Regions from separate parts of the Desulforegula conservatrix Mb1Pa genome, predicted to be linked through region 2. Evidence: predicted binding sites of a transcription regulator. Region 2 holds the regulator's gene; the other holds the start of a gene.
The links. The regulator sigma-54, encoded in region 2, starts transcription at its own class of promoters, with help from an activator protein. The targets are predictions, from matches to a motif close to TNTGGCACANTTTCTGCTNT.
Positions count from the first base shown of each region.

Region 1: a site for sigma-54 is predicted at 1,595-1,614, ahead of K245_RS0108040 (acetyl-CoA hydrolase/transferase family protein). Genes of this name have one in related genera too.

Region 1 is NZ_AUEY01000016.1:6,849-13,142, reverse strand. Features, by position in the region: gene K245_RS0108050 (multiheme c-type cytochrome) at 9-1,409, shown strand; gene K245_RS0108040 (acetyl-CoA hydrolase/transferase family protein) at 1,729-3,078, shown strand; gene K245_RS0108035 (methyl-accepting chemotaxis protein) at 3,805-5,283, shown strand; gene K245_RS0108025 (XRE family transcriptional regulator) at 5,784-6,294, opposite strand, start outside.
Region 2 is NZ_AUEY01000013.1:8,956-15,249, reverse strand. Features, by position in the region: gene gap (type I glyceraldehyde-3-phosphate dehydrogenase) at 1-674, opposite strand, end outside; gene rimI (ribosomal protein S18-alanine N-acetyltransferase) at 722-1,180, opposite strand; gene K245_RS0106995 (PTS sugar transporter subunit IIA) at 1,182-1,598, opposite strand; gene rapZ (RNase adapter RapZ) at 1,641-2,522, opposite strand; gene K245_RS0106985 (PTS sugar transporter subunit IIA) at 2,540-2,998, opposite strand; gene hpf (ribosome hibernation-promoting factor, HPF/YfiA family) at 3,166-3,531, opposite strand; gene rpoN (RNA polymerase factor sigma-54) at 3,543-4,991, opposite strand; gene lptB (LPS export ABC transporter ATP-binding protein) at 5,001-5,723, opposite strand; gene K245_RS0106965 (LptA/OstA family protein) at 5,728-6,294, opposite strand; gene lptC (LPS export ABC transporter periplasmic protein LptC) at 6,269-6,294, opposite strand, start outside.

The DNA of each region.
Region 1 (6,294 bases), on a different contig from region 2:
AGGAAGAAATGCGTTTCTTCAAATTGAAAACCGGTATTGTTTCATGTTTCTTATGCCTGGGGTTTGCAGTCCTTGTCGGCGCTGACAATTTTTCAAAAATAAAGTCGTTCAATCTTGAAAGAAGCATGCCTCCTGAAGCATCGGCCTGTATCCAGTGTCACCAGAAGGAACATCCAGGCATAGTTTCAGATTGGGCCTCCAGTCGTCACGCAAATGCAGGAATCACATGCTATGACTGCCACAAGGCAGAACCAGGCGACACAGACATCAGCGCCAAACATGACAAGCAATACGGAAAACCTGATGCACCTTATGCGCCCTCATCCCTGAAAGTGCCTATTTCCGGCATTGTTACGCCAAAAGACTGCTCAAGATGCCATCCTGACGAAGCAAAACAGTACAGTATCAGCAAACATGCCAATACAGTCGAAATCATGTGGAAGGTCGACCCTTGGCTCAAACAGGGACTGAACAGCAACACTGAAAGAAATGCGGGCTGCAATCACTGTCATGGCACAGTAATAGCCATGAAAGAAGGTGAGCTTGACCCGGATACTTGGCCTAATGTGGGCGTCGGCAGAGTCAACCCCGACGGAAGCAAGGGTAGTTGCACAAGCTGCCATTCAAGACACCAGTTTTCAATTGAAGAGGCAAGAAAGCCAGAGGCCTGCGGTCAATGCCATTTAGGCCCTGATCATCCACAGATAGAAATCTACAAGGAATCAAAGCACGGCGACATCTACGATGCGACAGGCAACAAATTCAAATGGGATTCTCCTCCTGGAATGTGGACGCCTGGAGTTGACTATAGGGCGCCTACTTGTTCTTCATGCCATATGTCAGGCTCCGGCAAGACCAAGACCACCCACGATGTTACGGAAAGGCTTTCCTGGGAACTACAGACCAATATGTCCATAAGACCCGAGGAATTCAAGGCCTTCCCTGCAAAAACAAGCTGGAAAGAAGAAAGAACCAAGATGAAGGAAGTCTGTCAGCAGTGCCATGGAGCTACATGGGTCGACGCCCATTACAGCAAGCTGGACAAGGTCATTGACGAATACAACAATGTATACTTCAAACCAGCCAAGGAAATGATGGAGAGCCTTTATGAAAAAGGCCTCCTTGACTCTTCCAAGCAGTTCGACGAGTCACTTGAAACCGAATTTTATGAACTCTGGCACCATGAAGGTAGGCGAGCAAGAATGGGAACAGCCATGATGGCTCCTGATTACGCCTGGTGGCATGGTTTTTATGAATGCAAGAAACGCTTCAATCTACTGATGCATGAAGCTGGAGAACTCATAAAAGAAAACAAAAAAGCTGCTAAATTTGAAAACTATCCGAATGCGACAGGAACCACAATACCGCCCATCCCTATTGCAGCTGAGGATACCAAAAACAAGAAATAGCTTTTAGAAGAAAACTGCGTCCGGTTTTAAAAGCCGGATGCAGTTTTCCCAAATCAGGAACCGACTCCAGAGCTACATCTACCCTGTTTTACAGATTGTAAAATATGGTTACATCATTTCAAATAATACAATGCTTAAATAACACCGCAATCACAACTCCACTCTCATTTGCCATCAATGAACCAGATGGCACGCTTAATGCTATCTTTGGCATGAAAACAATGTTGCTGATATTGCTGACATCAGATTTTCCAGCCCTGATTCGGCATTTTCAAATTTACGTTCCATGGTTTTATCTGTTTTATGAAGGAGGATTTACATGAATATTCATCAACAGTCATACAAGAATAAAGTGATTACAGCCAAAGAAGCTGCGGCCATGGTCAAAACAGGAGACAACATTTATTACAGTGAATTCACACTCTTTCCTCACTCCCTGGATCTTGCACTATCAAAACGAATAATGGACGGTGAACTGGAAAATCTGAAACTTTCAGTGGTATGCCTTATAAAAGTACCTGAAGTAATAAAAGCTGACCCTGAACAGAAAAGAGTAACAACCAGTGACTGGCATTTCAGCGCGGTATCAAGACGACTTGGAGAACAGGGTCTTATCAGCTACGTTCCGATGACCTATCACCAGGGACCGCATATAATACGCAAGTATATTGATTACGACGTGGCATTCATTTCTGCCGCTCCCATGGGTAAAAACGGAAATTTCAACATAGGCATTTCCAATTCAATGTCTTCTGCCGCAATATCCAAATCAAAAAAAATAATTGTCGAAATCAATAAAAACATTCCGAGATGCCTTGGAGGTAACCAGGAATTTATTCATGTTTCCAAAGTAGATCATATAATCGAAGGTGAGCACCCTGCCCTTGCAGAAACAAGCATGAAACAGGCCTCGGACGAAGACAAAAAAATTGCGTCCTACATCATAAATGAGATACGTGAGGGCTGTTGTCTTCAGTTAGGTATAGGAGGTCTGCCCAATCTGATTGGAGGAATCATAGGAGAGATGGGAATTCCGGATCTGGGAGTCCATACAGAAATGATGGTGGATTCGTTTGCCGATCTTTATGAAAAAGGACTCGTTTCCGGTGCCAAAAAAAATACTGACAAAGGCAAGATGACATACACATTTGCAATGGGAACAAAAAGGCTTTACGACTTTTTAAATAATAATCCGGCCTGCGCGTCATATCCTGTGGATTATATAAATGATGCAAAAATCATATCCCAGAACGACAATGTCGTTGCCATAAACAATGCGCTTGAGATTGATCTCACTGGTCAGGTCTGCTCGGAGTCATCCGGTCACAAACAGATTTCAGGCACAGGTGGCCAACTTGATTACATATACGGCGCATTCCTTTCAAGAGGCGGCAAAGGCATAATAGCCATGAAATCGACCTTCAACGACAAAGACGGCCAGCTCAAATCAACTATCAGGCCCGTTCTGTCACAAGGGGCCATTGTTACGCTTCCACGATCAATAGTTCAATATGTGGTAAGCGAAAACGGCATTGTCCAGCTAAAAGGGAAAAACACAAAGGAAAGAGCCGAAGCCCTCATCAGCATAAGTCATCCTGACTTCAGGGAGGATATGATAAAAGAAGCTGATAAAATGGGATTATGGGGTAAAAGGGGGCATTCCTTCTGATCGATCGGCACGATCCGGGTATAATAGGCTCGCAAAAAGCTATGATCCGGCTAAATGTTTAAATCTATGGAACAAATCATTTTGGGTTATGGGGGAACTTTTGTAAAAAGTTCCCCCAAGGCTTTCAAAAACCACAGAATTTTATCATAATAACTTCTCATTATATAAATTAATGTGGCTCTGCCTGATTTTCAGTTAAGAAGTGCCTTTTATGGTTAATTTGCCATCAAAAAAGGGTGATGCGTAGGCCGGATTAGGACGCCCATTGTCCGTAATCCGACGTTAAGCCGAGTGCCTCCGGCGAGGCTTTATAACCCAATAGACCAAAATCAGATGAAGCGTATTCTTTCGGCTGTTTTGAAGTTGATAGGGGAGTGCCTCGAGCGGGTTGCTTTTTGTAAAAAGCTCCGCAAAAACTTTATGGTTTTGTTAGTAGGCAAAAAACTGATATTTTTAGAGTTTTAAAAATGTTAAGCCCATGAACTTTCAAATGTTACTGAGAATTGAGCATAACCACATAAATTAATTCGTCCATCATTTATTTTACTGCATTTTTTTGAAGAACTTCTTTCAAAAAAAATCTATTAAAAGTCATTATAGGAAATAGTTACAAAATTTTTATTTAAATTGACGTTTATTTTTTGAATTAGTTTCTTTTTATGATATGAAAACAACGTTTCTCTTTAAAACCCAGGTAAGAACTCTATTCCCCAAGGATTTAGAATCATGTCGAATTTTTATGCTCAGCTGATTAACTGGTTTGTCCCTGAAGAACTGACCTCTGAAGCAGAAATAAGGCGAAAGGCTAAACTTCTGGTATCAGCCTGTTTTCTCCTTCAGCCATTCTTTCTTATAACAATCATTAAATGGATAAAAGAGCATCAGACAATTCTTATTGGCAATATTGTTCTGGCCATGTTTCTCATATTTGCCTGCGCCTTCGCCCTCAAGCTTACAAAATCTCTCAAATTTGCGACTGAGGCCCTGATTTCATCATTATTTCTATACATGAGCGTGTACAATATTTTTTCTGGTGGCATTAATTCTTCGTCAATTTACTGGTTGATGTCGGTTCCTCTGATTGCAGTGCTTCTACACGGGAATAAAAGCGCCTTGACTTGGGCCTGCCTATCCATACTTCAAATAATAGCCCTTAAAATCATGAAAGCAAAAGGCATGGATTTTAACATCCTTGATTATGATCAGATGCAACTTGTTGCCTTCAGGACTGAAAATTTCATAAAACAAGTATTAGCCTTGACTCTCATCCTTTATATTGTTGAAAAGGACAGATTAAAAGCAAAAGACGAACAAAACGAGGCTATTGAAAAGCAGCTTGAATCAGTTGAAGAGCAAAAAAAATCCCAGATAGAACTTGAAAAAACAGCAAGCCAATTAAAAATTGCATTTGAAAGAATGTCATCCCAGGCAGATCTTCTCAACTCTGAATCCAAAAAACTGGAAGAAAGCGGATCAAATATAGCAGGTGGATTCCAGGAAGCTTCCGGCCAGAGCAGAATCGTTTCTGGCAACACTTCTGAAATAAATGCTAATCTCCAGGATGTTTCGATTTCCATTGAAAAAGCCGCTCAGTCGCTCCAATCTGTACTTACAAAGGTTGAAGATGCTTCAAAGGTTGCTGATAAGGCTGTCCACGAAACAAAAGAAGCCGAAGCACTGATATCAGACCTTCGTCAGAGCAGTATAGAAATAAGCAAAGTCACTGAAATGATTAGAGATATATCCGACCAGACAAATCTGCTTGCCTTGAATGCAACCATAGAGGCAGCAAGGGCCGGAGAAGCAGGAAGAGGCTTTGCCGTTGTCGCAGATGAAATCAAGAATCTTTCCATAAAGACAAGGGAAGCCACTGGCGAGATTCACGGAAGAATCAAGGTTAATGATGATACAGTTGGAAAGGTTGTTACCAAAAATAACGAGATTGAAAAAATAATTGATACAATCAGCAAAATGCAGGTTTACATTCATGAGAACCTGACTTCTCAAAGCGACACTATCAGAAGCATTGCATCGATCACATCGGATTCGGCAAGAAAAAGTGATCACATAGCAACAGGTGCTGAAATTCTTGTAAATTCAGTTTCCACAGTTGAACACGAGCTTGAAGAAATAGTCGAATCTTCAAAGATTCTGGCTGAAATTGCGGAAGAGCTTCAGAGAACAACAAAGATCGTTGGGAAATAATTATGTGATCTATTGATTTGATACAATAATTATGAACTATAAATGGGGACTTTAAGTTCCCATTATTCATAATTATTAAGCAACTGGTAAAGATCGCTTTTTTGAAAAAAAGCTTGGCAAAAAACTTTTGGATTTGCTGGATTATCCGTTTTGTACTCAAATATCGCTTATAAAAGGTATCTATATCTGATTCCCGAATACGGATATTAAACAACATGAAGTTTTTGGGAAACGAACTAATACTTTTAATAAAAAGCGGCCTCCGGCGGGTCGCTTTTTGAAAAAAGTGTGACCCAGCAAATGCTTTGGCACCATAGGATATAGCTGAAAATATGTGGGAAGTGCCGGGATTTGCTGGGTTTTAGTGGGATTCGGGTTAAAATCGAGCTTTGGCACCACTTTTGGTTTTTGGGCAAAAATCGGCGCGAGCTTTGGCACTACTTTGAAATTGAAAACCAGCACAAAACACATCATTAAACTCATCAGAAAACCTGTCAAAATTATATTGGAAACATTCGGTCGCCCCAGACGACCTGGCCGATTATGCGGATGTCGCTCAGGTTGGCTTCGTATGGCGGATAATCCTTGCGGTTTTTACTGATTACACGCACGATGCCAGCCGGAAGTACTTCCAGTTCCTTGATTGACAATGTATCACCGTAGCCCAGGGCGAAGTAGCAGCCGGTTTTAGGGTGTTTCCTGCCCATATCTATCATCACAGTCCCGCCGTCCTTTATTTCAGGCTCCATAGAGGTTCCCGACACTCTCATCAATACCAGATTCTTTGCGTTTGTGGCTATATAATTGATGAAACGCTTTCTGAAGGCGTAATAATCCTTGATTCCCTCCGAATATACAGGTTCACCGTTGCCGCCGGACAGCCTGCATTCAACCATAGGTATGAAGCAGTAGTTATCGATGTCTATGGCTGTATTATCGGCGCATGAGATCACGCTGGACTGGGGTTCATGCTGTATTTGTGAACTTTTTTCTTTTGGCCCTGTACCAAAT
Region 2 (6,294 bases):
CCTTTCAGCTCCGGTATGACAAGCGCAACCGCTTTAGCGGCACCGGTTGTGGTCGGGATCATTGAAAGTGCTGCAGCTCTTGCTCTTCTTAAGTCCTTGTGGGGCAGGTCAAGAATTCTCTGGTCATTTGTATACGAATGAACAGTTGTCATCATGCCATTTATGAAACCAAATTTTTCTTTGATTACTTTGACCACAGGTGCGAGACAGTTTGTTGTGCAAGAAGCATTTGAAATTATGTGATGCGATGCAGGGTCATATGTGTTTTCATTAACGCCGAGAACTATTGTCGCGTCTGGATTTTTGGCTGGAGCAGAAATGATGACCTTTTTAGCTCCTGCAGCCATATGTTTGGCAGCACTCTCTCTGTCCCTGAATGCACCAGTACACTCCGCTGCGATATCCACTCCGAATTCTTTCCATCTAAGTTTTTCAGGCTCTCTGATTGACGTAACAGGGATGATACGGCCGTTAATTTCAATCGCCCCGTCTTTTGCCCTGACTTCGGCATTGATTTTTCCATGTACGGAATCATATGTAATGAGATGAGCCAGAGTGGCCGGATCTGTCAGATCGTTTATAGCTGCAATTTCAACATCTGGATTATTAAGAGATGCACGCAGCATCATGCGGCCGATTCTTCCAAGTCCGTTTATACCTACCTTAACACTCATTTTTCCTCCCAAGAGCATCACCAGCGTATTTTTTTGGTTTGCGAATTCTACAAGGCATGCCTTGAACCAAGGATCAGTTCCATGTTGAGGGCATCCTCTTCTCCGTAGTATTTATATCTTCTTCCAGTCTCGACGAATCCGGTCGTTTTATAAAGGCTGATTGCGGGCATGTTGACAGCACTTACTTCAAGATAGATTACATAGGCATTTTTCGAAGTAGAAACTTTCAAGAGTTTCTCCATAAGATTCATGCCTGTGCCAAGTCTTCTTTGATCGCTTTTGACGGCAATTTTCAGAAGATGTATTTCATCAAGAAGGAGCCTGAAAACAATATAGCCTGCCACATTGTCAGATTCATCAAGCGCCAAAAAATTAAAAGAGCCCGGTATTTCAAGCTCTTCTGTAAAACCTTTTTCGACCCAGGGTACAGAAAAAGAACTATTTTCAATTTCCATAACCTGGTCAATGTATTTGGTGTCAAATTCGGAGATCCTTGTTTTACCCAATTCAGACGCTCCGTTTGTTGCCTTTCAGGATTGAACTTGCAAGAGATATGCTTTTCTTCCCCTGTTCTTCAAGCTTTATTGCCATTTCAGCCAACGTTAATTTTTTTCTGAGATTGATTGCTTTCAGTACAATAGGCAGGTTGACTCCTGAAAGTACTTCGATTTTGCCATCCTCGAGAAAAGAATAGCTAAGATTCGATGGCGTTCCCCCAAACATGTCCGTCAGTATCAGGACGCCATTTTCGCTTTTCGCCTTTTTTACGGCTTTGTCGATGAGATTTCTGAGATTATCAACATCGTCAGTAAGGTTTATGGAAACGGCAGCCGAATTCTCTATTTTCTCACCGAGTATTGCCTCGGCGGTTTCAAGAAGGGCGTGCCCTAACTGTGCATGGGTTACTATTACTATTCCGATCATGTTCTTCCCCGCAGTTCCGGTGAAGTTGGACGTTGCAGGCATTTATGAACCGGGTTTTTTTTCCCTGTCCAGATCCCTGTGGGTGACATACACTTGAGCCGAATACTCTCTTATATGCTTGGCAATTTCATCTGCAACCGCCACGCTTCTGTGTCTGCCTCCAGTACAACCTATTGCTATTGTTAAATAGACTTTCCCCTCTCTTTTATACAAAGGGATCAAATAGTCAAGCATGTCAGTATATTTTTTCATGAAAGTCAGGGTTTCGGGAGAATTAAGTACAAAATTTCTTACCTCTTCATCCTTACCGCTGAAATCCTTAAGCTCTGCGACGAAATAAGGATTGGACAGAAATCTTACATCCATAAGCAAATCAATGCCCTGTGGCAGGCCATATTTGAAGCCGAATGAAAGAATGCTTATCTGCAGCAGATCTGTCTTTATATGCCTTCTGGCAATGGCTGTTACTATGCTTTTCAGCTCGTGGACATTTGTGTTTGTGGTGTCAATCACATTGTCCGAAATATTTCTGAGACTTTCGAGTTTGCTTTTTTCCTCTGTGATTCCATCCATAAGACTTGAGTCGTGGGTCAGTGGATGGTGCCGTCTCGTTTGACTGAATCTCTGAACAAGTATTTTTTTATCTGCCTCAAGAAAAATTATTTCAAAATCGAGTCCGTTTTCTTTCAGATAGTTGAAAACTGACTGGCATTTTGAAGGAAATCCTTTTTCCCTGAGATCCATTACAAATGCAAAACCATTGATTTCAGTATTGCTTTCCATTGGAAGTTCAAGAAATTTGGGCAGCAGATCCACAGGCATGTTGTCTACGCAGTAGAAGCCGGAGTCTTCAAAAGCATCAAGGGCTGTACTTTTCCCGGAACCGGAAAGTCCGGTTATTATGCAGATTCTGTTTATCGGCATTCTCTGGTTCCTTTAGCCTATGAATCTTCATCCTCATCTCTTATGGCTGAAATGATATCATTCAGTTCCCTTGCATGAAGAAGCTTTTCTTTTACTGCCTCGTTTTTGAGCATTCTCGATATTCTTGCAAGGAATTTAAGATACAGTCCTGTTGCATGCTCAGGCGTTATCAGCACAAAAAAAATGTGCGCGGGTTTTCCGTCCAAGGAATCGAACTGAGCACCCTTGCGACTAAGGCCAAAACCAATAACGAGGTCATTTATCCCTGAAAGCCTTCCATGCGGTATGGCTATCCCTTTGCCTATTCCAGTGCTCCCCATCTGTTCCCGTTCAATGAGGACTTTTACGAGGTCTTCGTGTTTGACCTTGAGAATTCGGGCTATAGGCTTTGAAATTTCTTCCAGCACCTCTTTTTTGGTTCTGGACTGCAGATCAATCAGGATTGCATCCGGATGCAGGGCGTCTAATACTTTCATTTTTTTATCGACCTGTACTGGCCGGGCTTAAGCTAAAGCAATCTTTACATAGCTGATAAATATTTGCCCGGCCATTTTCAGAGTTTTTGACCACCATCAGTGGATTGTCTGTGGTTTGAAAATGCTAACCACTTCATACATCCATCGGCTTATTTACATGAATCCGATTAGCTTTCTGATTCCATATCTTCGTCCTCAATACCAGCTTCTGTACTGTCGGACTTGATACCATTTTTAGAAACCGGCCTTCTTTCGCGTACTTTTTCCTTGGACTTTTTGATCTGAGCCTTGATTTTGTCTGCGGCCATGTCGATTGAAGAATACATGCTTTCACTTTCTTCCGTAGCATGAAGGCTAAGCTTGTCACCAACCAGGGTAACTTCAGCAATGTGCCTGATCTTTTCAACGCAAAGAACCACATTCGCCTCTACCGGCGCATCAAGAAGTTTATCAAGTTTTTCAAGTCTGGTTTGTACATAGGACCTTAAAGCTTCGGAGGAGTCGAAGTTTTTGAAGGTTACGGATATCTGCATGATCTACCTCCTTAGTATTGTTTGCGTTTGTTGGAAGGCAAGATTTTCATCATTTCCCGATATTTTGCTACTGTTCTACGGGCTATGTCCACATTTGCCTCTGTTTTTAGAAGTTGAGCTATTCTGTCGTCGCTGTACGGATTCTTGGGGTCCTCGCTTTCTATTATCTGTTTTATTTTTTCAAGTACCGCAGCCGAAGCTATTGCCTCGCCATGCACCCTGTTTATGGAACTGTTGAAAAAATACTTAAGTTCAAATATGCCCTGTGGTGTATTGGCATATTTGTTTGATGTCACCCTGCTTATTGTTGACTCATGCATGTTTATATCAAGAGCCACATCCCTTAGCACCATGGGTTTCAGATATGCAACCCCTTTTTCAAAAAATTCCCTCTGAAATTTGATTATGCTCTCCATTACGCTGTAAATGGTTTTTTGGCGTTGCTGGATGCTTTTGATGAGCCAGGCGGCCGAGCGTATCTTTTCCTGGAGGTATTCTTTGGTGCTGCTTGTCATATCTCCGCCCCTTGAGGCGGCCTGTCTGTAATACGAATTGATGTGCAGTCTCGGCATGCCGTCATCGTTCATCATAATAATGAAATCATCATCATGCTTGTAAACATAGATGTCCGGAACAATGTAGATTGGATCTTCATCATTGAAGCCTCTGCCAGGCTTGGGCTCCAGGGATTTAATGATGCTTATGGCCTCAACCACCTCTTCAATTTCTACCTTGAGTGCTTTTGCAATTGCTTTAAGATTTCTGTTTTCGAGATTCTTGAGATGGTCTTTGATGATGGCTTCCACAAGCTCATCTTCAATATTCAGGTGTCTTAGCTGGGTCATCAGGCATTCGGTCAGATCCCTTGATGCTACGCCCACAGGGTCGAATGCCTGTATTTTTTTTAAAACAATTTCAGTTTCTTCAATGGTCACCCCGGCGATTTTTGAAATCTCTTCAATATTTGCCTCGAGATAGCCGTCTTTGTTCAGGCTGCCGATTATTGCGCTTCCTATCCTCTCTTCTATTTCATCAGGAGCAGACATGAGCAGCTGCCAAAGCAGATGATCTTCTAACGAGTCCTTTTTTGCGATAAAAGATTCATATTTTGGAGCTTCTTTTTCCTCGCCTTCGTTTCTTGTCTTGCCGGATCCGCCATAATCGTCAAAGTATGCTTCCCATTCAGTATAATCATCCTTGAGTTTTTCCTCGATTTTTACTTCTTCGAGGGGGGCGTCCATGGAAGCCTTGGCAAGCTCTTCTGCCTGTTCAAGTCTTGCGTCTCCGCTCATGTCAAGGGACGGCTCCTGCAATTCCTCCAAAGTAGGATTTTCTTCAAGCTCCTGACGGATATGGTCAATCAGCTCAAGCTGTGGAAGCTGAAGCAGTTTGATGGCCATCTGTAACTGTGGCGTCATCACAAGCTGCTGTGCAAGTTTTAATTGTTGCCTTAATTCCATTGCCATAATTTATAGTTTGAACGTGTCGCCTAAATAGTTCTTTTTGGCTATCTCGCTGGTTGCTATTTTTTCGGGAGAACCCGACTCAATGACTCTTCCATTACTCATAATATAAGCATTGTCACATACACTGAGCGTTTCCCTTACATTATGATCTGATATCAGAACTCCAATGCCCTTGTCTGTGAGATGGGATATAATCTGTCTGATATCGATTACAGCAAGCGGATCTACCCCTGCAAAGGGTTCATCAAAGAGCACAAACTCAGGATTTGTCGCAAGCACCCTCGTGATCTCGAGTCTTCTTCTTTCTCCGCCCGAAAGAACCGAAGCCCTGCTTTCCGAAAGATGCCTTATTCCAAGTTCATTCATGAGATCTTCGGCCCTTGTTTCCATTTCTGCATTGGTGAGCGGAAGGGTCTCAAGGATGAGCATTATATTGTTTTTGACGCTCAGCTTTCTGAAAATTGAAGCGTCCTGGGGGAGATATCCAATCCCTTTTCTTGCCCTTATATGTATCGGGTAAGGTGTTATATCCTCATCTCCGAGAATCACTCTGCCTGATTCGGGCCTTATCAGTCCAGCCGCCATATAGAATGTCGTGGTCTTGCCAGCTCCGTTTGGCCCTAAAAGGCCAACCACCTTGCGGCTTTCCACCTCTATATCGACACTGTCTACAACTGTTCTGCCATTATAGGTCTTTACAAGCTTTTGAAGCGAAAGCACAGACATTTTATCAAAACCCGCTTTTGTCAGAAAAAATAAGCCCCGAAGCCCTTGATTTGCCGCTGCCTATACATTCCGAAATAGATGTGTTCTGGTCAATAACTATTTTATTGCAGGTTAATTTTCCTTCTGGCCCAGTTACTGTCGAGTCCTTGCCAGTAAGAATTATTTTCTTGTCATCGGCTGTAAAAACTGCCTTTTCAGTTATGGCCAGACGTTTTCCCATGCTTATGTTTACATTGCCAGTGGCCGTTACTTTTTTAATCTGCTGGGTTTCGGTTGGTTCTTTTTTAGATTCGCCCTGTTTTGTATCAGGTTTTGAGCCTGAGAAATCTATTTCAATCTGGTCTGCGCTGATCTGTTTGTCTTCCTGGAAAATAACGGCTTTTCCTATAAGATTTACAATTTTCTGGTTGAGGTTGGTCGTCACTTTGTCTGCAGAGAAGGAGATTGGAACGCCTGGTTTGGATTCCGGCAGTTTCTGCTGTGATGATGCATCGCCCTGACAGGCCAGAAATATGATAGTTGCTAAAGTTATAATGATTCCGGTTTTATGGTTGTTTGAAATAAAGGTCAT